2 regions of the Nostoc sp. ChiQUE01b genome follow, and region 1 is predicted to be linked to the other one. Evidence: predicted binding sites of a transcription regulator. Region 1 holds the regulator's gene; the other holds the start of a gene.
What was found. The regulator HrcA, encoded in region 1, represses chaperone genes, less so after heat shock. The targets are predictions, from matches to a motif close to TTAGCACTCNNGANTCNNGAGTGCTAA.
Positions count from the first base shown of each region.

Region 1 (15,253 bases):
GTGCAGACTTTATATTGGATCTGCCTTATGACCAAACATATCTAGTCGAAAATGTCAGCGATCCTGCTCATGTTGCTATTAGCCATAATGGCACTAGAGGGGGTGGTAATCGTAAAAATGCCCAACCGCTAGAAATGGAAGTACTAGAGAATTCGGCTCAGGGGGTTAAAGGCAGGTGGCGCGGAGCTAACAAATCAAATGAAGCCTGGAAGTATATTGATTTTGTTGCTCCAAATCTTGTGCTGAACACTGCTTATATTGAAAAAAAAGATTGGACATTTGGACTAGCTTTGTATTCAATTCCTTTAGGTAAAGGGCGATGCCGTCTTTTAGCTAGAGGTTATCGTAATTTCATGACTTGGGGAGTCAAGCTGAGGCCGCGCTGGCTCGATCACTTGAATACGAACAAAATATTGGAGCAGGATTTGCCTCTGATTGCGGGACAACAGGCAGAAATTGAGCGCTTGGGAAGAAGTCTCAAAGAATTATATTTGCCGCTGAAAACATCTGACACATTAGTGATTGAGTACCGCAAGTGGCTAGATAAATTTGGGTCATCTTTGCCTTTTTATCAAGGCTATTCCACGTGGAAAAATGTTGAGAATGGCGAGTTGAATTCAAAGCCGGTTTTGTTAGACAGGTTTTCACGACATACACTTATTTGTAGTTCTTGCAATCGAGCTTATCAGGTGACAAATAGAATCAAACAAGGTTGTATCGGGGTAGCGATCGCTCTATTTGCTGTCGCAATACTTGCAGATGATTCTAGAATCAAAATCGCAGCAATATCGGTTTCCATCGCAGCAATTGTCATGTCTGTTATGGCTCATACACTCAAAACTCACTTTGAGCATTCCTACACTCGTCACTAAAATTGGGACTGGGGGTTGGGGACACTTCGGCAAGCTCAGTGCATCGCTGGGGACTAGGGCGTGTTTTCAAAGTCTTAGATCCCCCCAACCCCCCTTAGAAAGCTATGCATTATAAACATGTTTCTTAACAGAAAAGTTGACACAAAGGAGAAAAAGTAGACTTCTTGCATAAATCCAAAATAAGAACCCCACCCCGCCTTTGAATTACGTCAAAGTCTCCCCTAAGAGCAGGCTCTTAGGGGCTGGCAGTGGGGTTTAGGGGACTTTTGCAAGAGTTCATTAATAGAGTTCAAAGACTCATTCACGAGTATCAAAGACTCGTCCGCGAGTATTAAAGGCTCGTCCACAAGTATCAAAGCCTTATTACAGCAGTTTTCATTTACTTAAATTACACTTTTGCCTTCTTCTTTGCACCTTTGCGTGAAACAAAAATCTTTCAGTAATTACGAATTACGAATTATCCTATCAAGACTTGCACTCACACTTTCAGCATCCGGTGACTTCAATCGCTGCAAAATCTCTAAAGCTGGTTGCAAATAGGATATCGCTTTAGTATATTCACCTTGCTGTTCTGCCAAATGTCCTAACCACCACAGAGTCATTGCTTTACCTTGGACATTACCAATGCGTTCTTTTATTTCCAAAGACTGATTATAGAGTTTGATCGCTTCATCGACATCCCCTTTGTCGGCGTAGATACTTGCTATGTTATGCAACGTTAGTGCTTTCCAATAAGCATTACCAATATGTTCAAAAACTTCCAAGCACTCATGGTAAAGTGCGATCGCTTCATCGACATCCCCTTTATTGGCGTAGATACCTGCCAATTGGTGCAACGTCGCCGCTTTGCCTTGGACATTACCAATGCCTTCTTCTATTTCCAAAGACTGATTGTAGAGTGCGATCGCTTCATCCACTTCCCCTTTGTTGGCGTAGATAATTGCTAGGTTATGCAAAGCATCTGCTTGGCTTTTGACATTACCAATGCGTTCAAATATTTCCAAAGACTGATTGTAAAGTGCGATCGCTTCATCCACTTCCCCTTTGTTGGCGTAGATTATTCCCAGACAGTGTAACGTTGCCGCTTGACCTTGGACATTACCAATGCGTTCAAATATTTCCAAAGACTGATTGTAAAGTGCGATCGCTTCATCCACTTCCCCTTTGTTGGCGTAGATTATTCCCAGACAGTGTAACGTTGCCGCTTGACCTTGGACATTACCAATGCGTTCAAATATTTCCAAAGACTGATTGTAAAGTGCGATCGCTTCATCCACTTCCCCTTTGTCGGCGTAGATTATTCCCAATTCGTGGAGAACGCTGGCTTTGATTCCTGCTAAATTTTCATCTTCTTCAGTCAACTTCAAAGCTTTGAGTAAAAAATCTTCTGCTTTTTTCGCCTCACCAATACTACTGTAAGCAACCCCTAACTCTTTTGAAATAGTAATGCGGGTACGTACATCAGTTGATTCTTCCATTAGCAAACGCTCAAGTAAATCAATCCGCTCTTGCCTTTCTGGTAAATCTAAACTTCCTAATATTCTCTCCGACTGAATAGTTTTTTCAATAGCCAACTCTTGAGTAGACTCGACTGTTTGAAAATAAAATACTCCTTTTCTCCATGCCCAAAAATCTGGAGCATATTTTGCCAAACGTGTTAAGGCATGATCTGGCAGAAATATCAGTATAGGGTGAGGAACACTATTAGTAAAAGCGTCTCGGACAAAGTTCAAGTCTTGCAGTACAGGGGGATATTCTCCAGATAAACCAATAGACTTTTCTAAACCGATAACAATTAAAACTAATTTTTTTTCTGGTTCTAAATGAATTCCTTTTAAATCATGAATAATTTCATCCCTTAAAAAACGCAAATTAGGATCGGCAAAATTGAGAAGTTCAAACTGAATCTCATGACATTGAGGATGGTTGTTGAGGATTTCAATTAAAGTATTTCTATCTTCAGCAAAATTAACAGCAACGAACCCAATCGTTAACTGAGTGTCAGCAAAGTCAATAAAGGTTAACAGTTCCGCTAATGACTGCTGATTTATTTGCACAAAAGTTTCTTTTGCTAAATTTAACTCAGGGGTTACTTGTGGCTGATTTGACTGCTTCTTGGAAAGCATAGATTTGCCTCACAACTGGATTAACATAATTCCAGCGATTTTTGCCGTTATACTCAAAAACCCAAAGACTAAATAGCATTAACCTGCCGATTTCATCCTTAGAAACATCCTTGTTGATATATACCGCAGCCAAAGCAGAATAGTATTCTGTTGATATACTCCGCTCAAAATTAAACTGCTCTTGCTTAATCGCATAAGTGATATCATCAGCAGTAACTTTCTCATGCTCACGAGTTGCTGCTGTAATAAATGCTTTTGATGCTATTTGCATCAATTGGCGGATGTGACCGCCGCTTGCTTTGGCTAAATCTACCAATAGTTGACGCGATTCAAACACTGCGTCTACTTCAACTCTTTGTTCAATTAAACTCGTAATTGCTGTTATCCCCTCATCATTATAATCTAGCTCGTTTTTGTCTTTTTCAAACTCATATATGTTAACCATCGGCACAATATTAGGTGTGTCGAAAGTGTTAGCCAAATTATTTTCAGAATAGACTATAGAAATTGGCGCTGTATAGATAATCGTACAATGTAGACTTTGTAATTGAAATGCATAATCACAAAATAAATGTTTAGCTACATTCGGAGGAACCCTGTCTAAGTTATCAAATATAATTAAAAATCCTTTTTCATATTCCGGGTATTTGGATTTAAGCTTGACAAAAGCATCACCTAACAACAAATTTATATCTGCTTGTAAACGACCAATATCTTTTTGTAAATTCTGACGAACCGTCTTTCTTTGTTTGTCAGCACCTTTAATTTGAGCTTGTATTTTACTCAATAGTTTTGAAATAAAGGGAATTTTTATACCTGCTTCTGCCTGAACACCGACACTTACTGACCTTTCAACTGTTTGTTCAGTTTCTTGAGTAATTTCTTTAAACCAAGACTCAAAATTGTTTAAAAGTTTGGCATCAAAATTTAATTCCGATGCGTATAGCACATCAGCAACTTTTTTAATAATTACCAAATATAAATCTGTGTATTCTGCGTCTAATATATCTAGTTCAGCGTCGGCTTCTATATAAATAACCTTATATTGAGATTCCCATTCTTGCTGAATCTTCCTTAATTCTGTACTTTTACCGCATCCCCGATGTCCAGTGAATAGAAGGCTGCAAAATTCGGCGGGTTCCAGAAAATCTAAACGTTTTTTAACAGTACTAATTGCCTGTGTCTTGCGAACTTTTGATAAATCAACATAATAACGTTCAATATCTCTATTACTCACTAGAGGAGCTACATCACAAACACGAAAAGCAGCTTTAAGGGTATTAGCACGATTAGCGGGTAAGGAACTCATTAGGTATTATTTATATTAAGAATTTATATATAGCAACAGCCAAGCTGGTTAGGACATCAAAAGATGATAAAACTTAGACACCAAAAGACTTTTCACCCAGTCCCCAGTCCCTTGCTATATATTACAGCAACAAAATCTTAAAGCTTTATAGCGTTAGAGAACTTTTAGGAATCACTGGCGCTCAACCAGGAGTATTGAAATGGTAGGATGTTCAAGAATACCTGGCGCTAGATTACCAACAGAATTGTATAATGTCTCTTGCTCCTTGGCGAGGTGCGATCGCTCATGCACTCCATCGCAACCGCAGCCTTGTTTATGCCCGTTACCTGCAACTAGCAACGCTACAGACAAACGGTCGCCCTCCTAATCGTACCCTAGTCTTTCGCGGCTTTCTAGAAGATACAAACCAGCTAAAATTTATCACCGATAACCGTAGCGCCAAAACCGACCAGATACAGCAACAACCTTGGGCAGAAGTTTGCTGGTATTTTCCTAATACACGAGAACAATTCCGCATCACTGGCTGTTTAACCCTAGTAAGCGGTGATGATTCTGACCACAATCTACAGCCAGCGCGGATCGCAATGTGGCAAGAATTGAGTGATGCGGCGCGTTTACAGTTTGCTTGGCCGCATCCTGGTAAACCCAGAGTTGAAAACCCAGAAGCTTTTGCACCACCAGCACCCGAACCCATGCAGCCAGTGGCTAATTTTTGTCTACTGCTACTCGATCCGGTGCAGGTAGATCACTTAGAATTACGCGGCGAACCACAAAATCGATGGCTTTACCACCGTGATGACCAGCAAGAGTGGTCTAGCCAAGCGATTAATCCTTAAATATTGGAATAGAGACGCAATTAATCGCATCTCTACAGGAGTTAGGAGTTGGAAACTGCAAACCTGACATTTATGATTTTTATCTAACAGAATTCAGGAGTCAGGAGGAGGCAGTGCGTTGCGGTGAGGCAGTCCGCGGTCTTGGGGGTTTCCCCCATGAGGAACTGCCGAACCCGGAGGGAGGTTCCCTCCGTTGTAGCAACTGCCGTTCAGAATTCAGAATGAATAACCGGGTTTAAGACCCCCACCAAATTTTCAATTTGGTGGTCTTCAATCAGTGGGGGATTCAGACCCGCCACTCATTGATTCTGACCGGAGGCGGAGCTTTCCTTGCTCCGCTCCTGAATTCTGACTTCTGAATTCTTCTTCAATCCTCACTCCTCACTCTTAACTTCTCACTTTTTTAAATGCCAGCACCATCTAGAAATTCCTGGATAGTCTTATCCTTGAGGTTGCACCAGCGAGTATCATGGGTTAGCTCGTCCTCTTTCGCTGCTAAAGAACCCACTAAAACAGGAGTTTTTTCTGAAGAATTGGTGCGCTGAAGGGTTTGTATTTGTTCTTCCAAAGCCTCAATCCGGTCTACTAAAGCACGAATTACTTGAGCTTCTGAATCTGGTAAGTTATTGTGTTCAAGAGGTGAAACCCGAACTCCAGAACGATACATAATGCGCCCAGGCACACCTACCACAGTACAGTCTGAAGGCACATCTCTTAAAACAACAGAACCAGCACCAATACGGACATTATTGCCAATTTGGATATTGCCCAGTACCTTCGCTCCAGCTCCAACTACGACGTTTTCGCCCATAGTAGGATGGCGCTTGCCACATTCTTTACCAGTACCTCCAAGGGTGACACCTTGATAAATTAGGGCATAGTCGCCGACAATCGCAGTTTCACCAATTACTACACCCATCCCGTGGTCAATAAACACACTTTGCCCAACTGTTGCACCAGGGTGGATTTCAATTCCAGTCAAAAACCGAGCCAAGTGAGAAATCAGGCGCGGAATAAAGGGAAGACCAACACTATACAACCAGTGAGCCAGCCTATGGAATAACAAGGCTTGCAAACCAGGGTAACAAAATAAAACTTCCAACCAGTTACGGGCAGCTGGGTCACGTTCAAATATGATACGAAAGTCAGCACGCAGTATAGATAGCACGAGATAGCACCCTCGGAAAGCACAACAAGCTACTATCCCATATTATCCTTTCAGGTGTTACACGTAAAAATTGGGCATTGGGCATTGGGCATTAGTTATTAATCACCTAACTCCTAACTCCTAACTCCTAACTCAGCACTCCCTATTTCACTGCTGCTCCACTTTCAGAGTATAATCCCGCTTGACCCCAGGATTAAATGTACCTACCCAAATCCGATAAGTGCCCCTTTTCCAGTTGCGATCGCTAACGCTAGCATCTTTACTTTTGCCAGTATCATCGCCGCAACGAATTGTTGTTTGACCTGGGCCTTGGATGATTAAAGTGGTGTCGTTGTTGTTGCTATCAACTTGGATTGTTAGCTGGGAAAAGTCCTTTTCCAAAACCATAATGTGATCTGGTTTGGGATCGGCAAAGCCAATGCAGGCTCTTTGATCGCGATCGCGGTTACTGATGGCAGATAATGAGTAAGAACCACCTGTAAACCCCTGCACTGTTACTTGTGCTGAATCAAAGCTTGTTAATAATTTGAAAGTACCAAAGTTTGCTGTTTGTGCTATTGCAGGGGTAGCTGTGATGGCGGTAAGTATAGCTACCAACCAACCGCCGCGAAACTGAAGTCGGGGGCAACAGTATTTCATAGTAGCCCTCCAACAGGCTTTTAAATGAGTAGTGATATATACATATTCTAGTGAAAAAATTACAGTGATATTTCAGTTGGTTGTGCCACATTAAAATGTGCCACAGTTAATGTTTTAGAAAATGGACAGCTAATTGCTAGGTTGTTTCTCAATCTAGACAGCAACATTAACAGGACTTACGCAAGATGTCCCTGTAAACCTGATTATTGCATAGCGGTAATTCATGAATTACCGCTACTTTCGTTATGTTTTGCGTAAGTCCTAATTAAATCGCGCTCGTTGATAGTGGGGCATTTTGGCAATCAAGCCATTAATTAGTAAATGCTACACAATATCTACGTAAATATTATGAGGTAAGAAAGTACAGAAGGGAAAAGAGTTTTTTCCCTTCTGTACTTTGAGGTTTTATGAAAATCTCACGAATTATGGAGTTTGAAAAAAACGCCACCTTTGAGCGATCGCGTGTCAGTTCCATAACTACTCACTGTGAGCGATCGCAGGTTGTTAAAAAATGGTTTACCTAAGACTTCCACTAATTTGAGAATCGGTACTTGACGCTCTAACAAATTCTGGCTCTTTGTCCAGTCAAGATATATATAGCCTTGGTTTGGTAGGGGAATTGCAGCGATACTATCTTTGAAATTGGGATTGTCAATTATGGAATTACCCTTGGTTGTGAAAATTTCATTGATCGTCTCCAAGTCAGACGCGAAAATCTCGTAATTTCCTAAAGTTGTATGCAATCCCCGCACTTTTGTTTCAATGCTGAAAGATGCTCCTTCTTTAACATCACTTTTTTTTGTAGCTGTGGTTAACTCTGTCCAAGCGGAGATTTTTTGCTTGTCTATATTCAGGGTATTGATGCTGAGTCCGTTGGATGAGGCGATCGCATCTAATCGAGCAACGCCTTGTTCTACACCTTCGGATTTTTCCACCACAAAAATCCAATGTGGGGTTGTTTGCTCTTTGTCAGGTAACAATGCTATAGCATATTCTCCTTGTACCCAGCTAAAAATATCCTTTGGTAAATTTATACCCCAGCGTTTTTGAACATCTGCCAAAGGTTTTGCTAACCGAGAAACCACATCTTCCTCAGAACCATAGATAGTTGCTGTTGCTTGTCTCCAGAGCTTGGCTAAATCGCTGTCACCCAAATTACTCAAATTCGAGCCGGAAATTGCTAAACCTGCGGATGCTGGAACATACTGTAATGCTCTCACAGGTTTAGATAGTGGTGCAGATGGAGGGACAATTTCCGATGAAGTCAAAATGGTGGTTTCTGCCAGTAATCCTTTAGGATTTAACACCAAGGATATGATTTGACTGTTATAAAGTTGTTCTGGTAACTCTAACCCTTGCCATTTTGCAACGATGGGAAGATTCAAGAAAGCTACAGCTAATCGCCCTTTGAGCCGTTCTTTGGTAGCTTTTTGGTATTCGGGTGAGCTAGTCAAATTCAGATCGGGCGCTTGGACGTTATTGATAGCATCTCGTAGTACTTTCAGATCGTTGGCAAATAAGACAAAGCTTTCACCGACAACAGCACCAGCAAGCAAGTTTTGTTCTGGTTGAGAATTATCAGAAATCAGTTTTACACCTTTATATTGTTCAACAGCTAAGTTTGCCCCAGCTAAGGCTCGTTTAGAAAACAACAACTCGACAAACTCGCGGCTTTTCTGTGGTTGCTTGGTTGCTAATGCCAACAAATACCCTGGCTGTTGTCCGTTTTCTGGGTCGCGATCGATATCTAAGGTAGCGATCGCTAATGTAATTTCGTCCCCTAACCAGGGTTGAATGTCTTGTTTGTAATCTATGCCACTCTTGGCGAATAAACTGGTTTTAAGTTTAGATAGTTCCTCTTCGCGCTCCAACGCCTGCAAACGGTCAGGATTGGTCAATAACGAAACCATTGCAGGAGAAAGTTTCGACACGAATATGGCTGCACCAGGCCCAGAGCTAGAAGCAATGAGGTTAGCCGGACTTTTAGCGAAAAACCAGTAAAAGCCTGCGATCGCAATTACTAGCAGGGCGATCGCCCCAGCTACGATAAAACCAATAAATGAACGTTGCCTATTCACATTAAACCTATTAAAAAAGACGGTTTACAGCCATTTAAGCAGAAAGCCTAGCAGAATTAATCAACCCTCTTGAGAATGGATACTCATGCAAAGGCAGAGATTTTCTGTCACCATAAATAGGATTAGGACTGTTTATAGGGAATTCTTTTAGTCAACCCATGAACCAAATTAGTGTAGAAGAACTGGCGCAACGTCTTTCTTCTAGTGATACAAGTATTCAGCTCGTAGATGTGCGGGAACCAGAAGAATTGGCGATCGCTAGCATTGAGGGCTTTGTCAACCTACCTTTAAGTCAATTTGCCGAATGGGGAGATCAAGTACCTACCCTCTTCAATCCCCAAGCTGAAACCCTGGTGTTATGCCATCACGGCATCCGCTCTGCTCAGATGTGCCAGTGGTTGATTGCTCAAGGTTTTACAAATGTGCAAAATATTTCGGGTGGTATTGATGCTTATTCCCTACTAATAGACCCTTCAATTCCTCAATATTAGCTTTTTCAGATACATCACTGAGATGGAACTTACCCTTCCATCTGGCGTTTGCTATGCTAAAAGCAGAAGTACATCAATTTATAGCCTTGCTGGAAAGTTTAGAATTTGGGTATCAGGTACATCTGCACAAAACTTTTCGACTGGCCCTTCAGCATTAGCCCTTGCACAAAGATACGTATCTAATAATACTGTTGCAAGTGGAAAGTTGTGCAAAAATACGGTTAGAAAGAAGCATCGTAAGGGTACATTATAATTAGCAGTTTTTACAAAAAAGTTGAACTACTATTTCAACCCTACTCTTAAAAAATGTTGTATGTATATAAAGTTTAAAAATACTTATCATAATATAGTTATATAATTTGCTATCTTAATAAATTATTAATATTTTCTGTTTTTGATTAAATTTACAAATTTCTTCAGAGTTTGATTAAAATTTGCCTTCAGCAAAACATACCATAATGGAAGTTCAGTTAACAAATCGACAACAGCATATACTTTGGGCAACGGTACGTCACTATATTGCTACGGCAGAGCCTGTTGGTTCAAAGGCTTTAGTTGAGGAGTACGATCTGGGCGTAAGCTCGGCGACAATTCGCAATGTCATGGGCGTTTTAGAAAAGTCTGGATTGCTCTACCAACCACACGCTTCTGCTGGACGTGTACCTTCAGACTCAGGCTATCGCATTTATGTTGACCAGTTAATTACACCTTCTCTGCGTTCGCGCAGCGTGTCGCAGACAGATGTTACGCGTAGCTTGCTTCCACGTTCGCGCAGTGTCCCGCAGGGAGGTGGTACGGAAACTTTAGGGCGAGAAGTAGAGGTGGCATTGCAAAAGCAGCTACAGTGGCAAGATCGGAGTTTAGAAACCCTACTGCAAGGAGCCGCGCAGATTTTAGCAACCTTGAGTGGTTGCATTAGCTTGATCACTATGCCGCAAACGACCACAGCGCTATTGCGACATCTGCAATTAGTGCAAATTGAAGCCGGACGGATCATGCTGATTGTGGTAACTGATGGTTACGAGACACATTCCAAATTGATGGATTTGTCGCCAACACCAGAAGAAACACAACGGGATTCAGAGGTAATTGATCGCGAGTTGCAGATTGTTTCTAACTTTTTGAATAGTCATCTGCGGGGGCGAAGTCTGTTGGAATTAGCCTACCTCAACTGGAGCGAACTAGATCAGGAGTTCCAACGTTACGGGGAATTCTTGAAAAACTCAGTTGCCGAATTGACTCGTCGCACTCTTGCACCAACCGCAACCCAAATTATGGTTCGGGGTGTGTCAGAAGTTTTGCGCCAGCCGGAATTTTCCCAGTTACAGCAGGTACAAACGATTATCCACCTGCTGGAAGAAGAACAAGACCAACTGTGGCGATTAATATTTGAGGAACCAGAGCCGGAAGATGGTGATAAACCAAAGGTAACGGTTCGCATTGGTGCAGAAAATCCATTAGAACCGATACGTACCTGCACCTTGATTTCTTCTAACTATCGTCGAGGTTCGATACCCGTAGGAAGTGTGGGAGTTTTGGGGCCAACGCGCCTAGATTATGAAAGTGCGATCGCAGTAGTAGCATCTGCTGCTGATTACCTCTCAGAAGCTTTCAATTATTTCAATCCTTAAAAGTGACGCTCCTGTGGACGCTCGTTCGTGCAGTGTGCTGCTTGTGCTGCTCTCCCGACTCGCTACCACTGCACTAATATCGTGTCCGGTGAAAGACTTATCACTAAGACCGCAGTTCTTGCTGGGGGCACTTAGCTGGGGGAAAGAGGGTTTTCCGGTTTCTGCATAGATTACGGGAATTATAACTAATTAACCGGACATGACATAACAGATTGCCAAAAGCCTGTGCTCCGACTCGCCGCTGTGTCTGGAGTGGTTCGTTACTCTTAACTCCTAACTCAGCACTTTCAAGTCAGTTAACTCTGTGTCAAGAATTCAAATAAATCTGGAGATGGCTGCCATTTATAATAAGAGAATGTTGACTGCCGAAGTGGAATTTGAATTACAAACTCTGTCCCTTTACCTGGATTAGAGATACAACACAATGAACCACCGTGTTGTTCAGTAACAATTTGATAGCTAATCGATAGACCTAAACCTGTACCTTTACCAGCAGGTTTAGTTGTGAAGAAAGGATCAAATAATCGTTTTTGAATTTCCTGGGATATTCCAGGACCATTATCAATAATTCTAATTGCAATATATTCCGCTTCTACAATATGTGTGTAAATCCAAATAGTAGGGGGAATAAAACAGTCATAAGTACCTATTACTTCTTCCAAAGCATCAATCGCATTACTTAAGATATTCATAAACACTTGGTTCATTTTTCCTGCATAGCACTCAACTTTAGCTAAATTCCCATATTTTTTAGTGATGTGAATAGCCTGATGCGCCGATTTTGGATTCAGGCGATGTTCGAGAATTCTCAGTGTACTATCAATACCCTCATGAATATCTACTGTTTTAACTTCCGCTTCATCATGACGGGAAAAAGTACGGAAAGACTTGACGATTTCACTAATTCTTTCAGCGCCGATCTCCATTGAGGAAAAAAGTTGTGGTAAATCTTCAATCAAGAATTCCAAGTCAATTTCTTTGATTTTTTTCTGAATATCGGCAGTGGGATGAGGACACTGAATTAGATAAAGCTGTATTAGCTCTAGTAAGTTATGGATATAGTGATTAGCATGATGAATATTGGCATAAATAAAATTGACTGGATTATTAATTTCGTGAGCAACACCAGCTACTAATTGGCCTAAAGTAGCTAATTTTTCTGATTGCACAAGCTGAACTTGAGCTTTTTGTAAAGTGTGGAAAGCTTGTGAAAGTTCTTTAGTTCTTTCTGCTACCCGCTGCTCTAAATCCTGAGTCAGCTGCTGCAACGCAACTTCTGCGGCAATACGTTCCTCAATTTCTTGTTTCAGACGCAGATTTTGCTCCTCCAGTGCTGTGCTGACATTTCGCAGTTGCACATGAACTTGGACACGGGCTAGTACTTCTGCTTGTTGAAACGGCTTGGTGATATAGTCTACAGCACCTAGCGACAACCCTTTAACTTTATCTATAGAGTCACTAAGAGCAGTCATAAAAATAATTGGTATATCTTTTGTGTTGGCATTAGCTTTTAATCGCCGACACGTTTCAAATCCGTCAATTCCCGGCATCATCACATCTAACAATATCAATGCTGGTAAATCGTATTCAACTTGTCTGAGAGCACTTTCGCCACTAGTTGCCACTGCAACGTCAAATCCCGCATCTGTTAGGGCTTCTGAAAGCACTTCTAAGTTGGTGGAAATATCATCGACAATTAAAACTACATTTGTGTCAGATAGATGCATTATAAACCCTGCCAAATTATTAATGTGATTTAAAAATCGAAATTTTAAAAATTATTTGTTTTATGAAACTCTTGAATAAAGCTTTGAATCTTTTCGACTTGAAATTTTTTAGTTAACTGATAAATTTCTTGAGCAAATGGAGTTAATTCCTGATGTTCTTCTGTTAGTTGTTCTAATTCCAATTGTAAAGCTTTAATACGACCTTTTAAAGCAAGTTCATATAACTTAGACAGAGCTTCTGGCGGTGGAGGTATTATTTGTTTTTTAAGAGATAAAAAATTTTGTTTTTGTTGTCCTATTTCTAAAGCACAAACATTTTGATTTTTTCCTTCAGAGTTTTGATCGTAAATCCATTGCAAGTTTAGACACTTTTGGAGCTTTTCTAGCAAATCAATTGCTTGCACAGGTTTGGTAAGAAAGTCATCACCACCCGCATCTAGACTTTTTTGGATGTCAGTCTTATATACACTTGCTGATGAAACAATAATCTTCACATATTTTAAATCAGGAGAATTTCGTAGATGATGTATCAATTCAAATCCATTCATCACAGGCATCAAGATATCGGTGATAATTAAATCAGGTCTACAATCAGTTGCTTTTACCAAACCTTCTTGACCATTACCGCATTCTATAACTTCAAATCCCAGAGGTTCTAGCAAATTAACAACTACTGAACGATTTTCCCAATGGTCATCTACCATTAATATTTTTCGTTTTTCACCCTGGAAACCAAGGATAGTTACTTGTGAAAAAACTTTAGATTTTTCTGCCCACTCTCTTGCTTCAGGTAGCTCTACTTCAAACCAAAAAATACTACCCCTATCCCATTGGCTTTGCACTTCTAAACTAGCACCCATCATGGCAATAATTTTCTGACTAATAGTTAACCCTAATCCTGTTCCTTGTGATTGCTTTTTAAGATCACCAACCTGCTCAAATGGTAAAAATATTTTTGTTAATTCCTCATTGGACATACCGACACCAGTATCTTCAACTTGGAAACGAATTTGATAGATTGATGCTTCTCCAGAAACGCTGCTTTTCAGCTTTTCTTTTCTAACTATAAATTTCACAAAACCTTTGTCAGTAAACTTGATAGCATTACCCAGTAAGTTAATTAAAATCTGCCGCAACCTTTTTTCATCAGCCTGGATACCTATAGGCAAATGTTCATCAGCTTCATATAAAAATTCAATATTCTTTTGTTCAGCTTTCATCCGAAATATTTCCGAAATTCCTTGAATAAATGAAGGAAAGTGAAAAATTGTCGGATACAGTTCTAGCTTCTGAGCTTCAATTTTGGAAATATCAAGAATATCATTAATCAAAGTCAATAAATGGGAACCACATTGACTAATAACCCTAATACCCTTTTGCTCTTTTTCAGTGAGATTTTTTGAGCCTTGAAGGATTTGGGCGTAACCTAAAATACCATTGAGAGGCGTGCGTAGTTCATGGCTCATATTCGCGAGAAATTCGCTTTTAGCTTTACTAGCGCTATCAGCTGTTTCTTTAGCCGCCTGAAGTTCAGCTGTGCGTTTATCTACTCGCACCTCTAACTCCTCATTGGTCTTTGCTAGAGTGGTGAAAGACTCTTGCAACTCCTGGGCCATTTTCTGAAATAAATATGCGAGACGACCTAACTCATCTTGTCGTGTTACATCCAGTTCAATGTTCCAATTGCCAGCAGCAACACTTTCAGTTGCTGCCATTAGTTTAGTTAAAGGAGAAGAAATTTGGCGACGTAAAATTAAAAACACCACCACAATTTCAATTAGCAATGATGTCAGACCCAAAAATATGACGAATTGAACAGTTATAAATGCTTTTTTTTGCAGAAATGATTTAGGAAAAACAGTCACCAGATACCAATTTGGCCCTTCAAGTTTGGTGACTGCTAAATACTCATCATTTTGGGGGTTGTCAACAATAACCCGATCGTGTTGTTGGCTAACTAATTTAAAAATGTTGCGTAAATGGGAATCTCCAGAATTTAATATCTCGAATTTGCCTTTTTCTTTTTGAATCTGTTTCATGAGAGCCGGATGAGCTAGCAATCGCCCATCTTCCCGAAAAAGCATGTTGTAAGTACCTTCTAATGCGTCGTTAATTGTACGATGCTGCAATTCACCAATAAAAATATCGTGTCCAATCGTGGCAATGTGTTTGCCGTTCATATCCACAGGTGTGACGCAGGAAGCCATCCAAGCCTTAGCTACTTGGTCGTAATAAATTCCTGTCCAGACAGTTTCGCGTTTTGGATTATGAGCTTTGTTGGTAATATAAAAAGACTCATCATCCGTGACTCGAAAAGATTTATCCTGGGGTGCATTCTGTACCCAAGGATAGGTGGGCATATAGATGGCAATTCCA
Region 1 is NZ_JAVRBM010000047.1:5,008-20,260, reverse strand. Features, by position in the region: gene RMY63_RS26090 (Rieske 2Fe-2S domain-containing protein) at 1-872, shown strand, start outside; gene RMY63_RS26085 (tetratricopeptide repeat protein) at 1,316-2,998, opposite strand; gene RMY63_RS26080 (AAA family ATPase) at 2,955-4,307, opposite strand; gene RMY63_RS26075 (Npun_F5749 family FMN-dependent PPOX-type flavoprotein) at 4,559-5,143, shown strand; gene cysE (serine O-acetyltransferase) at 5,547-6,311, opposite strand; gene RMY63_RS26065 (hypothetical protein) at 6,459-6,950, opposite strand; gene RMY63_RS26060 (DUF3352 domain-containing protein) at 7,367-9,028, opposite strand; gene RMY63_RS26055 (rhodanese-like domain-containing protein) at 9,187-9,519, shown strand; gene RMY63_RS26050 (heat-inducible transcriptional repressor HrcA) at 9,978-11,150, shown strand; gene RMY63_RS26045 (response regulator) at 11,447-12,877, opposite strand; gene RMY63_RS26040 (hybrid sensor histidine kinase/response regulator) at 12,922-15,253, opposite strand, start outside.

Region 2 (15,253 bases), on a different contig from region 1:
AAAATTGAAAACCCATCTTCCCCCAATTGTGGTAATAATTGCGAACAGAATAAATACAATTCTATGAGTAAGTTTCAAATCGATATCGACTTCAGCAATATAGATTTAGCTTCTCTTGAGACAGAAGAAGATTTTCAACGAGAGGCAAAAATGTTACTCCCAAAGGCACTGGTCAAACTAGGTGAAAGTGTGGGTGAAAAAACTTGGGAAGAATTACAGCAAAAGCTGCAAGGAACTGGAGGTAAACTCAAATCTTCTCCCAGCGAGAAACGTAGGTTTATTCAAGAAACTGGAAGAACTTATCAACGAAATGCTAGTAACAGAGAAAAACAAGAACTAGAAGACTATATAGTAGAGCAATTACGTCAGCACAAATAGTATTTGTCATCAGTTAACTTATCAGAGCGATTAATATGGTGAATGGTCAATACCAAGTTGAAATAGCACTCAATACTAAGGGACTCATCATTAAGTCAGATATTGACAAAAGGCAATGCAAAACAGTAGAAGATATTGCCCAAAAGCAAGAAAGCACAAATTCCAACCAGAAAACGATTAAATAAGAATAAAAATCAGTGATGAATTAGAATCAATAACTTCTAATTTATTGTAAACGAGTCTTTGATACTCGCCGACGAGTCTTTGATACTCATGAACGAGTCTTTGATACTCGTAGATGAGTCTTTAATACTCGCCGACGAGTCTTTGATACTCGTGAACGAGTCTCTGATACTTGTGAACGAGTCTTTGATATTCGTGGATGAGTCTTTGATATTCGTGGATGAGTCTTTAATACTCGCCGACGAGTCTTTGATACTCGTGAATGAGTCTTTGATATTCGTGGACGAGTCTTTGATACTCGTGGTTTTTTTACGAACCGCAAAGGACGCAGAGGACGCAAAGAAAGAGGAGAAATATATTTATAAATAAAGTGAAGTAAAGCGGTGCATTAGCATTCGGCGTAACGTACCCTACCAAAATACTAAAGGAGTAGAAATTAATAAGGAGTTAGGAATAAATAACTCCTAACTCTTGTAGAGACGCGATTAATCGCGTCTCTACTTTTTACAGCGCACAAGTCAACTCGCCGGCTCTTTGACTAAAGCTGTGATTTTCCCGATAATCTACGGGACAATCTATCACCGCAGGTACATCCTGAGCGAGGGCTTCTTTCAAAGTGGGAATCAAATCTAGAGTCGATTCAACTCGGTAGCCTTTTAAACCCATGCTTTCGGCTAATTTCACAAAATCAGGATTGCTAAAATGCACAAAAGATGAGTTTCCTTTGCCAAATTGATTTTCTTGCTTCCACTCAATTAACCCATAGCCACCATCATTGAAAATTATCGTGACAAAGGGCGTACCGACACGCAAGGCTGTTTCTAATTCCTGAGAATTCATCATAAAGCCGCCATCGCCTGTGACAGCAACGACTTTGCGCTTAGGATGAACCAGTTTTGCTGCTAAAGCGCCAGGAATGGCAATACCCATAGCCGCGAAACCGTTGGAAATTATGCAAGTATTAGGACTATGGCAATGATAATGACGAGCCATCCACATCTTATGTGCGCCAACATCAGAGATGACGATATCATCTGGGCCCATCACTTGCCGTAAGTCATAAATTAACTTTTGCGGCTTAATCGGAAATTCGTCATCATGGGCATACTGTTCGTAATCAGCCCGAATATCTGACCTTAAGCTGATGCCAAAGGGATCGGGTTTACCTTGTCGGTCTGCTAATTTTAAGATTTCATAGAGTGAATCTGAAATATCTCCTACGACTTCAGCGTTGGGAATATAACTACTATCAATTTCCGCCGGACTCACCCCAATATGCACAATGGGAATTTCACCATTGCGATTCCATTTCTTGGGAGAAAACTCAATCAAATCATAGCCGATCGCAATTACTAAATCTGTGTTATCAAACCCACAGGTAATGAAATCTCTTTGCTGTAATCCCACTGCCCACAAAGCTAAGTGATGGGTGTAGGGAATCACGCCTTTACCCATGAAAGTATTGACAACAGGTATATTCATCAGGGTGGCAAATTGCGTGACTGCATCACTTGCATGAGCGCGAATTGCTCCATTCCCTACTAAAATTAATGGGTTAACTGCTTGGCAAATTGCGGCTGCTGCTGCCCGAATGCTAGCAAAAGATGCATAAGTTTTTTCGCTATTATCCTTACGCAAAGGTTTGCCTTCTACAGGCATGGCAGCAATATTTTCTGGCAAATCAATGTGAACTGCACCGGGTTTTTCTGATTGCGATCGCTTAAATGCTTTCCGCACTACTTCAGGTGTAATACTCGGTCGCACAATCTGCTTATTCCACTTGGTAACAGGTGCAAACATTGCCACCAAATCTAAATATTGATGGGATTCAATATGCATTCTATCTGTTCCTACTTGACCAGTAATCGCCACTAAGGGCGCACCATCGAGGTTAGCATCTGCTACCCCAGTCATCAAGTTGGTTGCCCCAGGACCAAGAGTAGAAAGACACACTCCAGCTTTTCCGGTTAAGCGTCCGTAGACATCGGCCATGAATGCTGCACCCTGTTCATGACGAGTCGTAATAAATTGAATCGAAGAATGTTTTAACGCTTCCAAAACGTGCAGGTTTTCTTCACCAGGAAGTCCAAAAATGTATTGCACTCCTTCATTTTCTAGGCACTGCACCAATAACTCTGCTGTATTCATTTTATTTCCTAACTATTGACGATATTCAGTTAGGAGTTAGAAGTTAGGAGTTAGGAGTTAGGAGTTGGGAGTTGGGAATTAGGAGTTAGGAGTTAGGAGTTAGGAGTTTAAATTAATAGCTCCTTACCGTTCGCTTGTTACTATGAAAGTTTTAACTCTTCACTTCTCACTTTTAACTCATCATTCGTTACTCTCACTCTTAACTCTTAACTTTTAACTCCTAACTCCTAACTTTTGATCACTTCACCCACACGGTTTTAACATTGACAAACTCATGTATACCTTGGATACTCAATTCTCTGCCATATCCAGAACGCTTGATGCCACCAAAGGGCAACCGAGGATCGGATTTGACCATACTGTTGATAAACACGGCACCAGCTTCGATTTCTTCAACTAAGCGATCGCTCTCTTGGTTATTGGCTGTCCAAGCACTTGCACCTAAGCCAAAGGGTGAGTCATTAGCGAGTTTAATGGCAGCATCAATATCTGGAACCCGGAATAACAAGGCTACTGGGCCAAAGAATTCTTCTTTGGCAATTGGTGTGTCGGTGGGGATATCTATGATAATCGTTGGCGGATAAAAGTTTCCCGGACGATCTGATAAAGGATGTCCACCGATGATGACTTTACCACCGCTGCTAATAGCACCTTGCACTTGTTGATCTAAATCCTGGAGAATACCAGGAGTTGCCAGTGGGCCTAAATCAGTATCTGGTTGCATAGGATCGCCTACTTTTAGCGCCTCGAATTTTTCTAAAAGCAATTTTTCAAATTTGTCTGCGATCGCTTCTGCGACAATAAAACGTTTCGCTGCAATACATGATTGCCCGTTATTCAACATCCGCGCTGTAGTAGCTGTGACAACTGCTGTCTCTAAGTCAGCACTTTCTAACACAATAAACGGGTCACTTCCTCCTAATTCCAAAACTGTTTTTTTAATTTGTTTCCCGGCAGCAACGGCAAGGGATGCGCCGGCTGGTTCGCTTCCTGTCAAGGTGGCAGCTTTTACGCGGTCATCAGCCATTAAATCGGCAACTTTGGCAGCGCCTATTAATAGAGTTTGAAAAGCACCTTCAGGAAAACCTGCGCGTCGGATAATATCTTCAATTGCCAAGGCGCACTGCGGCACGTTGGAAGCGTGTTTGAGTAAGCCGACATTTCCCGCCATCAGGGCTGGTGCGGTAAAGCGAAAAACTTGCCAAAAAGGGAAATTCCACGGCATCACCGCGAGAATCGCACCCATTGGTTGATAACGTACAAAACTCTGGTTGGCATCAGTTTTTATACTGACATCAGCTAGAAAATCAGGGGCGTGTTCGGCATAGTAGCGACAGACAACGGCGCATTTTTCGACTTCCGCGATCGCAGCTTTCAATGGTTTACCCATTTCTAGAGTCATCAACTTCGCAAATTCTGCTTTGTCTTGCTCTAAAATATCAGCAGCCTTTTGTAGCCAGTGCGATCGTTCAGAGAAACTAGTCTGGCGATAGTGTTCAAAAGTCTGATTAGCCAAATCGAGTTTAGCGACAATTTCTGCATCATTGAGCGCCTCAAAGGTTTTGAGCGTCTCCCCAGTGGCGGGATTAATGGTGGCGATCGCCATTACCTGACCTCCCGTTAAAAAATAGCTTCGGTAGGCTTCCTAGTGTTACACAGATCAATTCTGGAAGCTACCACCCAAATTCTAGTCTTATAACCCAGAATTGGTTGCTGAATATTACAATTTTGCAATTATTTTGGAAATAAAATATACCAATCAATAAGTATTAATAGTGATAAATTAAATGCGGGTAGAGTTGCTATAATTTGCACAATTGAGGAATCAAGCCATGACTCAAGTTACATTCGATGAATTAGTTGCTAAATATCTAGATAACACAGGACAACGTTAGGAACTATACGATGGAGTAATAATTGAGATCTTCGCACCTACAGGCGACCATGAAGAGGTTGTTGTATTTTTATCTACAAAAATTACTTTAGAATATAGTCACCTCAGTCTGCCCTATGGTATACCAAAAACAGTATTAGTTAAACCACTTGAACACGAATCAGCTTACTCGCCAGATGTGCTACTCCTAAATCTTCCTAATTTAATTAATGAACCTCGGTGGAAAAAAGAATCAACTGTTACTCAAGCAGCATCAATTCCTTTAGTAATTGAGGTGGTAAGTACAAACTGGCGTGATGATTATCTGAAAAAATACGCTGATTATGTTCGCGCAGCGTCTCGAAGAGAAGAAATGGGAATTCCTGAATATTGGATTGTCGATTATGGTGCATTGGGCGGTAGGGAATTTATTGGCAAACCCAAACAACCTACTATTTTGGTTTGCTGTTTAGAATTAAGGTGAGTATCGGGTTAGTAAATTTCGAGAAGATGACCGTATCCAGTCGCCAATTTTTCCAGAGTTGAATTTGACAGCAGAGCAAATTTTTCGCGCTGGCACAGTCGGGTAATTTGTAATTGCAAAAATGCCAAATCTAATGAGCAATAATCGTTGGCACTTGCTGCAATTTTGTCTGATAAATCTTAACTAATCGCTCAATACCTTTGAAACGATAATCTCCCATTTCCTGGAAGTCTGAGGGTTGTGAAAGCATTGTATGGGTGGCTTGACTAATCACGCATTCACTGGGAGGACAAACTGCTTCCATGCGAGCAGCAAGATTAATCGTTGCGCCTAATGCTGTATAGTCTACTCTTTGGGAACTACCGACATCTCCCACTACAGCCTTACCGCTATTAATCGCAATCCGTAATTGTAGCGGTTCGTGCCAAAAACCATTGGCATTCAGATGTTCGAGACGAGTAAGCATTCCCTTGGCAGCAGTAACAGCGCGATCAGCATGATCTACTTGCGGTTCTGGAGCGCCAAAAAATGCCATAATACAATCGCCAATATATTTATCTAAAGTGCCGCCGCAAGCAAACACTTCTTTGAGCATTTCTTCAAATAAATTATTTAATAGTTGAGCGATCGCAGTTGGTGTTAACCTTTCAGAAATTGCCGTAAAGCCAACTAAATCAGCAAACAAAATGCTGATTTCGCTTTCGGTGGGAGCTAAACGACCACTCGGTAATCCGCCTACAGATATCAACTGCTGTACAACTGCTGGAGAATGATAACGTTCTAGTCGGTGACGAATCATCTCTTCAGTTTTGAGTTTCTCTACTAATAGCCAACGCTGTACGCTAGAAGCTACAAGATTTGCTAAAGCTGAAAAAAAGCTCAATTCTTCTTCACCTTCATTTGCCCAATGGTAAGAAGAAAAATTGGCATCGGCATACAGTACGCCCACAACTTTATTTTCATCCCATAAAGGCACTGCCATCGCGCTACGAATGCCTTTGACTAAAATACTCTGTTCGCTAGCAAACCGTTCATCCAGATGAGTATCACCTGTTTGAATGACTACTTTTTCCTCAAATACCTTTTGACAGATACTACGACTAATCCAACTACCATCAGAAGGGAGATATTTCTGTTGAGAAATATTTCTAGTGGCAGCATTCATTAATTCCAACTGGCCGCAACCATTGACATCAATTAATAATCCTAAGCGATCGATACTATCAAGGTAACGAAAAACTACTTGCTGCACCTGAGAAAAAATCTCTTCTATAGACGCGGCTGCACAAAGATTTTTCGCTATGTCCACTAAGTCTTTGAGACGGGCAATGGTTTTGTCCTTATTATTGATGTCACCATCTTTACTATCAGCTGCAATCCATTGCTGTTGTAATTGTTCAACATTATGAAGGATTGTTCTTTGCTCATTAATGTCCGAAATTCCGGGATACTCAGGTGTCGGTTGAGAAACAGCGGTTGTGAGCAGCACTACCAGGCTGACATTGCTCAACCAAATGATATCGCCGTGATGTAACTCTTGGGGATAGTTAACAAGAGATTTATTGACTTGCGTCCCGTTTTTGCTGCCCAGATCCTCAATAGTCCACACACCGTCAGCCGTTTTTACCAAGCGAGCATGGTTGCGAGATACTCCACCAAAAGGTAAGTACAAGTTACATTCCGGCAAACGACCAATTGTAAATACATCTTGGTCAACTGCGATCGTGGTCTCGGTATCTCCCTCTTGTAGGCGTAGCGTGAGTTCAGTCATGAGTGTGATAGATCCATCGAAGCTAAAGGTCAAGCAACTCTAGGGTAAGGTTATACCGTACAGGTTAACCTTCACCTTTTGTTTATGACACTGTTAACTGCATTCCGACAACTGTATGTGACAGATATTACATTGAATGAGGCAATTTTGCTAGAGTTTCAGTTCATATCGTGTCCGGCTAAAGACTTATCATTTAGACCGCAGTTCTTGCTAGGGGCGGAGGGAAAGAGGCTTTTGGGATTTTTGCACAGTACAGATTCGGTAATCATAGATGCAACTGCACATCTGATAAATATTTAATAATTATTTCTTTTACCTGGTTTAGCAGTTTGATTTGAAAGGTGGTGCTTTTGTATAACCCGCTCAATCTGGCAAGTCACCGCATCTATTCTATTTTTAACCTTATCAAAATCAATATTCACCCAAATATAGGCTTTGTCAGGTCTTTGCTGCTTTCCATCCATATATGGTTTTAGTTGTCAATATATTTTGTTATATCTATACAATATAGTGTTCTCAATTTTTAAACTACTTTCTCTAGACATATAAGTAAATATGCTTAATATTTACTTAAGGTTTTATTGCAATCTGATTTGATTTTTAAACTTATTTGCGTGGTACTCAAAGTACGGCACAAGCGCCAGAGGCAGGGAGTAGGGAATCAGCTTTAGTTATACAGAGTTTTTTCACGCAATCAAATAGGAGTCTTATTAGCTCCTAGAAGTTCAACCAAACAGTGATTTGATTAATATGGGCACACATTATTATCTATCTATTGAAAGAGACGCGATATTTCGCGCCTCCCTCTAAGAACCAAAATCAAAATTCTAAGTGTTAGCTTAAATCTTTGTTTGTAGATATTGCACCAACTGCGGTGCTTGCATCACTCCCTCTATCCGCTCCACAGGCTTACCCTGCTTAAATAGTACTAAGGTTGGGAGAGAAGCAATTTTATACTCAGTAGCCAAATCTGTGTATTTTTCTGTGTCGATTTTGACAATCCGTAAGCGATCCTTAAGTTGGGCATTGACTTGCTCTAAAATTGGCACCATCATTTGACAGGGGCCACACCAGTCAGCGTAAAAATCTACTAATACAGGTACATCAGAAGCAGACAGCATATCTTCAAAACTGTTAAATTGCTTTTTCGTTGCCATGTGACACACACCGATTTTCAATTGTTTGTTTCAATAGTAGTTCTTAGAAAATAAAATCGGTATAGGTTTATGGGTTTTTGTTGGGAAAAGATTAGATTAGTTAATATAGAATGATTTACCAACCAAAAATCTTAAATAATTATAATAAAATACGGATTTTTTTTAATTTGTGCATCTGCATTAGATATGTATTTAAACCTATCCTGACCAACCAACTAATTATAAAGGCGTTCACGAGAGTGATATCTACGAAGGGCGTAACTGCAACACTTTCTAGTCTATCCAGTCAGGCGAATATATTGCTTTAAGTTATTCATCTATTTACAGAAAAATAACTATAGCAATCCGATTTGATTCGGAGAATTACTCGTAGAGACTAGGGACTGGGGATGGTGGGGCCCCCTCTGGGGATAAGGGGTAATGGGGACTGGGAAGAAGGAATAAAGGTGTACTTAGCTTCGCAAAAATCAAATATGAGTCCTATATAGATATTTAATTATAGTAAAACGTTAATTCGTGTTATTCGAGTTATATAGCAATCCTATTTGATTTGTGATGATTGCAACCAGCAGGTTCCTGACAACTTTTATCAAGTCGGGGATCTTGTTTGTGCACGTTTGATTCAGAATAGCTATATCTAGCTAAATACCACCTATAATACCAATTCAATTAATGATTGCAACACATCCTTGGGTAAAGACGCGATGAATCGCGTCTCTACAAAGAGTCTATTTGTCGCATTTTTTTTTCAAATTGGTATAACTTTATCTATTTAGCTATCTAACTTGCAACATCACAGCCAGATTGTCACCTTGCAAGAGTTAGATTTTATTCAGACAATATTCAGATGTTCCCGAAATCGCCATAAGATAATTAGCGCGGTATTTCTAAGATTGAGGAACATTAAATGACACTATTACAAGATAAAGTCGCAATTGTCACAGGTGCATCCAGAGGAATTGGCCGAGCGATCGCAATTGAATTAGCCTCACAAGGAGCGATCGCAGTCATCAATTATGCCAGTTCGAGTGCAGCTGCTGAGGCAGTTGTTACAGAAATTATAGATGCGGGAGGTGAGGCGATCGCGATCCAAGCTGACGTTTCTAAAAGCGATCAAGTAGACACATTAGTTAACGCCGTCATCGAAAAATTCAGCCGTGTGGATATTTTGGTCAACAACGCAGGTATTACCCGCGATACCCTGCTTTTGCGTTTGAAGCCAGAAGATTGGCAAGCGGTGATAGACCTTAATTTAACTGGTGTTTTCTTATGTACACGCGCCGTCAGTAAAATTATGCTTAAACAGCGATGGGGGCGGATTATCAACATTACTTCCGTTGCTGGGCAAATGGGCAACCCAGGTCAGTCAAACTATAGCGCCGCCAAAGCAGGTGTAATCGGCTTTACCAAAAGTGTTGCCAAAGAACTTGCTACTCGCGGTATCACCGTTAACGCCGTCGCCCCTGGATTTATCACCACCGACATGACCAGCAATCTCAACAACCCTGAAGATATTCTCAAATACATCCCACTCGGTCGCTTCGGTCAGCCTGAAGAAGTTGCTGGCATGGTGCGCTTCCTCGCCGCCGACCCCGCCGCCGCCTACGTTACTGGACAAGTTTTTAACGTCGATGGCGGTATGGTCATGGCCTAAATAGTGCTAAGTTAGGAGTTAATGATTTTTGTAGGGTGCGTTACGCCGTAGGCTAACGCACCGATTTTATTTAGGGATCGCCGATTGCGAGACTTTCAAGAAATCTTCAGCTAATTTTGATTTGAACCTCACGCGACTTCGAGTGGTGTGAGGTTCAAATCAACGATCTCTGCCTGAATTACTCTCTTGTCTTACAAATTTCTCCACAGACGTATCAAACACCCCTAAAATGCCCTTCTAACAGTCACTTTGTCGTCGTTAACTACAATGGCATCAGCCTTGCCATCCTCAGTAACATCGGCAAAGAATGTTCCGCGGCTTCCATAGTAAGGATTCTGTGTGAAGGACTCGTTAGGAAGAAAACTAAAACCGTTGGAGCGTCGGACAGTCACTTTGTCATTGTTAACCACAATGGCATCAGCCTTGCGATCGCCGGTAACATCGGCGAAGAATGTTCCTCGGCTTCCGTAGTAGGGATTTTGCGTCCACGACTCGTTAGGAAGAAAACTAAAACCGTTGGAGCGTCGGACAGTCACTTTGTCATTGTTAACCACAATGGCATCAGCCTTGCGATCGCCGGTAACATCGGCGAAGAATGTTCCTCGGCTTCCGTAGTAGGGATTTTGCGTCCACGACTCGTTAGGAAGAAAACTAAAACCGTTGGAGCGTCGGACAGTCACTTTGTCATTGTTAACCACAATGGCATCAGCCCTGCCATCGCCGGTAACATCGGCGAAGAATGTTCCCCGGCTTCCGTAGTAGGGATTTTGCGTCCACGACTCGTTAGGAAGAAAACTAGAACTGTTGGAGCGTCGGACAGTCACTTTGTCATTGTTAACCACAATGGCATCAGCCCTGCCATCGCCGGTAACATCGGCGAAGAATGTTCCCCGGCTTCCGTAGTAGGGATTCTGTGTCCACGACTCGTTAGCAGTAAAACTAGAACCGTTGGAGCGTCGGACAGTCACTTTGTCGTCATTAACCACAATGGCATCAGCCTCGCCATCACCGGTAACATCGGCGAAGAATGTTCCCCGGCTTCCGTAGTAGGGATTTTGGGTCCAGGACTCGTTAAGATTGAATTCCGCTTGCACTGGACTTCCAAGTGTTGATGACAGGGCAATTGCAGCAATTAACTTTAAACTTGTTTTTTTCATGGTGATCTATATTAAGTAAATAGGATTTACGCATGAATAAAAGTTAATTCTGAAGCTTCAGTCCAAGCTTCAGCTTGAGATATCTAAGACAGATAACTTTCTAGCTAAAAGTATAATTTTTACAATATTTTCTAACTAGTCTTAATAATTACATTAAGCCCATAAGCTTTATCAACCTTTTAATATACTGCTAGTAGCTCCTTCATAAATAATTTCTTAGAAAAACTATATAATTAAGGACTTCCACAGAATAAATTATTCCAAAAAAAACAAGAGGTAGTAGCTATTCAATAATGATAATCATTATGAGTGGGTAAGAAAATCGGTTGCCACCGGAAATTTACTATGCTCTATAGTTAAATAAATGCTTTTCTTAAAATCAAATCACTATGTTTTGCCACAGTAGAGAAGAAATTTAGTAGGGCTAGCACTGCAATGCTCACCCTACCAGTAACTAAGGCTGTTGGCGTATCCTTTGCCAGACAGTAAAAGCCAAAAGCAGGATAATGCTACTGGCAGTAGCCACCATTACAGCCAAACTCATACCTTGTATTCTCATCGCCAGCAAGTTGAAAACTAAGGTAATTGACCAAAGTGTAAATGCAGCATGGCGTTGGGAGAGTCCCCAAGCAAGTAAGCGGTGGTGCAGATGGTCTTTGCCAGGAGTACTCAGAGGGTTATTTCCTGCTAGTAACCGCCGCACAAATACTTGAGTAGTGTCTAGCACCGGTAACAACAGAAATAAAACCGTAGGAATTAGCGCATAAACTGTGTTTTGTTGCAGTTTGCCCAAAATACTAGTTGCTGCCAGCACATAGCCAAAAAAGTATGCTCCGGCATCACCCATAATAATTCGTGACGGATGGAAATTATGGCGCAAAAATCCTAGCGCAGCACCTCCCAAGGCTGCGAGTACCAGGATTGCTGCGGCACGATTGTTAAATTGAGCTGCAACGCCCAACAAACTCATGGCGGTAATAAAGCTAATTCCTCCTGCCAAGCCATCCATACCATCCATTAAGTTGATGGCGTTGGTAATCCCTACTACCCATAGTACCGTTAGTAACATGGACAGAAGCGAGTCGATGGGAGTGCCAAACAGGACTTTGACACTGATGCCATTAGCTACGAGCAACAGTGCCGTGACAATTTGTGCCCACAATCGCACAGAGGGCGGTAAACCGAACTGATCGTCGATAAAGCCCACAAGGACTAATATCGAACCCCCCAACAGAATAGTGAGTACCTGAGCCAATACATTTTGGAGTTCGATCGGTCGTAAAAGGCTAGCTAATACCAGCGCGGCAATCACGCCCGCGTAGATAGCCAGCCCCCCTGCATTGGGTAAAGGTTCTCGATTGAGTCGCCGGGCGTTGGGTTGGTCAGCCCAACCTACCCGCAAGGCGAATTTGCGTACTGTCGGAATTAAACGCCAAGTTACAAGCCAAGCCAAGAGGAACGTAAATACTACTGCCAACCAGCCGGTGCCGCTAGGGTCGGCAATACCAAGGGACTTAAGGGAGTTGTCTAGATTCATCTCCCAATTCAAGCATTACTGCCTGTATCTAATATGAGCATCACCTGTATATTAATCAATTTTTTTTATTTCCATTTGTAACTTGAGCAGCTTGAGAGATTAGCACTCTGGCGCTGTGAGTGCTAAATTGTCTAATGGAAGCGCTGGAGAAATAAAACATGGCAAAAATTATTGCATTTGACGAGGAATCACGGCGATCTCTAGAAAGGGGTGTTAACGCCCTTGCCGATGCCGTAAAAATCACCTTGGGGCCCAAAGGTCGCAATGTCCTTTTAGAGAAAAAATTTGGCGCACCTCAAATTGTCAACGATGGTATCACTGTTGCCAAGGAAATTGAATTAGAAGATCCTTTGGAAAATACTGGTGCAAGACTCATCCAGGAAGTGGCCTCAAAAACTAAAGATGTCGCTGGGGATGGTACAACCACCGCCACGGTTTTAGCACAAGCCTTGATTCGAGAAGGTTTGAAGAACGTCGCGGCGGGTAGTAACCCTGTTAGCTTGAAACGGGGGATCGACAAAACTATTGAGGCACTGGTGCAGGAAATTGCCAAAATAGCCAAGCCGATAGAAGGAAGTGCGATCGCTCAAGTTGCCACTGTTTCTGCTGGTAACGATGAAGAAGTTGGTCAAATGTTAGCTCAAGCAATGGAAAAAGTCACCAAAGATGGTGTAATTACCGTTGAAGAATCCAAATCCCTAACCACTGAACTAGAAGTAGTTGAGGGGATGCAGATTGACAGGGGTTATATTTCTCCCTACTTCGTCACCAACAACGAACGGCAAATCGTCGAATTTGAAAACGCCCGAATCTTAGTGACAGATAAAAAAATCAGCAGCATCCAAGATTTAGTGCCGATTTTAGAAAAAGTTGCCCGTTCTGGTCAGCCTTTGCTAATTATTGCTGAAGATGTTGAAGGTGATGCTCTGGCTACTTTGGTGGTGAACAAAGCGCGGGGTGTACTGGCTGTGGCTGGGATTAAAGCGCCTGGGTTTGGTGATCGCCGCAAAGCTTTGTTAGAAGATATTGCTATTCTCACCGATGGACAGTTGATTTCTGAAGAAATCGGCTTAAGCTTGGATACCGCTGCTTTAGAAGCGCTGGGAACTGCCCGCAAAATCACGATTGACAAAGAAAGCACCACAATTGTCGCTGGCAGTGTCACCAAGCCAGAAGTACAAAAGCGGATTGGTCAAATTCGCAGACAGTTAGAAGAAACTGATTCTGACTACGATCAAGAAAAACTCCAAGAACGTATCGCCAAGCTTGCTGGCGGCGTGGCAGTGATTAAAGTGGGTGCGGCAACCGAAACTGAACTCAAAGACCGTAAACTGCGGATTGAAGACGCGCTGAATGCTACTAAAGCTGCTGTGGAAGAAGGTATTGTTCCTGGTGGTGGAACAACCTTAATTCACTTAGCTAAGGCGGTAGAAGCGATTAAAAACACCCTACAAAATGACGAAGAAAAAATCGGGGCTGATATTGTCGAACGAGCGCTAGAAGCCCCTTTACGCCAAATAGCAGACAACGCTGGTGCTGAAGGCTCTGTAATCGTCTCGAAAGTCCGGGATAGCGACTTCAACATTGGCTACAACGCCGCTACTGGCGAATTTGAAGACTTGATTGCTGCTGGTATTATCGACCCTGCCAAAGTCGTGCGTTCAGCTTTGCAAAACGCTGGTTCCATTGCTGGTTTGGTCTTAACCACCGAAGCGATCGTTGTTGAAAAACCAGAGAAGAAATCTGCTGCTGCTGCCCCTGATATGGGCGGTATGGGCGGTATGGGTGGCATGGGCGGTATGGGCGGTATGGGCGGCATGGGCATGTTCTAATTTCTGCTAACCCAGATAAATATTTTAGGACTTGCGCAAAAATCGCCCAAAAGCTTAATTTGTCGAACCGCCAAGACGCCAAGAACGCCAACGCGTAGCGTCTCGAAGAGAAGAATTCGTAGAGTGTGCGTAAGTCCTATATTTTTTAAACAGTTTGTCTTGTCAAGGCAAACTGTTTTTGTAGCATTGCTCATTCAGAGGCAATATGTTATACCAATTCGTAATTCGTAATTCGTTAGATTAAATCTGGCTGATGACCAAATTAGCAACATAAATAATTACACAATTTAGACTTTATATTAATTTTTGTGAAATAACGTGTAAGTTATCCTTATGTCCTTTGTTATTCACAAATGACAAAGGAAAAATGACAAATGACAAATTACTATTAGGTAATATTGTATGGCACGAAAACTACCTCGCCTTCCTAAAATAGTCACCAAGTTGTATGAAGACGAGTTCCATCATCAACCAGGGACTCTACCTGGAACTATTTTTATTGATGCAGATGCTCCACCACCGATAATTTTTTTGATTGACTATAACCAAACCAATTTCATCCGCGAACAAATAGCAACTCCAGAGGAATGTGTGCCATATCTGGACAAGGAATCTATTTCTTGGGTAGACGTACAAGGTTTAGGTAGTCAAGACATATTACAACGATTAGGTAAAGTTTTTGAGTTACATCCTCTAGTTTTAGAAGATATAGTCAATGTACCGGAGCGTCCCAAAACCGAGGATTATGAAGATCAATTGCTATTCATTGCCCGGATGGTAGTACCAAAGGAAAAAACATGTGGTTTTTACAGCGAGCAAGTGAGTTTGATATTGGGAAAACATTACTTGCTGACAGTACAAGAGGAACCAGAACATGATTGCTTTGAAACGGTGCGATCGCGAATTGAAAAAAACAAAGGTATCATCCGTAAACAGGGAGCGGATTATTTAGCTTACGCCCTGTTAGATGCAATTATTGATGGCTTTTTCCCTGTACTGGAGCTTTATGGTGAGCGAATCGAAGAATTAGAGGAGGAAGTAATAGTTAAACCTACTCCCCAAACACTGCAAAATATTTA
Region 2 is NZ_JAVRBM010000100.1:2,719-17,971, reverse strand. Features, by position in the region: gene RMY63_RS36215 (hypothetical protein) at 64-378, shown strand; gene RMY63_RS36210 (hypothetical protein) at 414-563, shown strand; gene RMY63_RS36205 (acetolactate synthase large subunit) at 1,066-2,709, opposite strand; gene RMY63_RS36200 (NAD-dependent succinate-semialdehyde dehydrogenase) at 2,948-4,315, opposite strand; partial or broken gene RMY63_RS36195 (Uma2 family endonuclease) at 4,542-5,172, shown strand; gene RMY63_RS36190 (adenylate/guanylate cyclase domain-containing protein) at 5,197-6,837, opposite strand; gene RMY63_RS36185 (hypothetical protein) at 7,134-7,301, opposite strand; gene trxA (thioredoxin) at 7,677-7,994, opposite strand; gene fabG (3-oxoacyl-[acyl-carrier-protein] reductase) at 8,902-9,648, shown strand; gene RMY63_RS36170 (VCBS repeat-containing protein) at 9,873-10,805, opposite strand; gene RMY63_RS36165 (MraY family glycosyltransferase) at 11,260-12,342, opposite strand; gene groL (chaperonin GroEL) at 12,501-14,174, shown strand; gene corA (magnesium/cobalt transporter CorA) at 14,577-15,253, shown strand, end outside.
Region 2: a site for HrcA is predicted at 12,442-12,468, ahead of groL (chaperonin GroEL). Genes of this name have one in related genera too.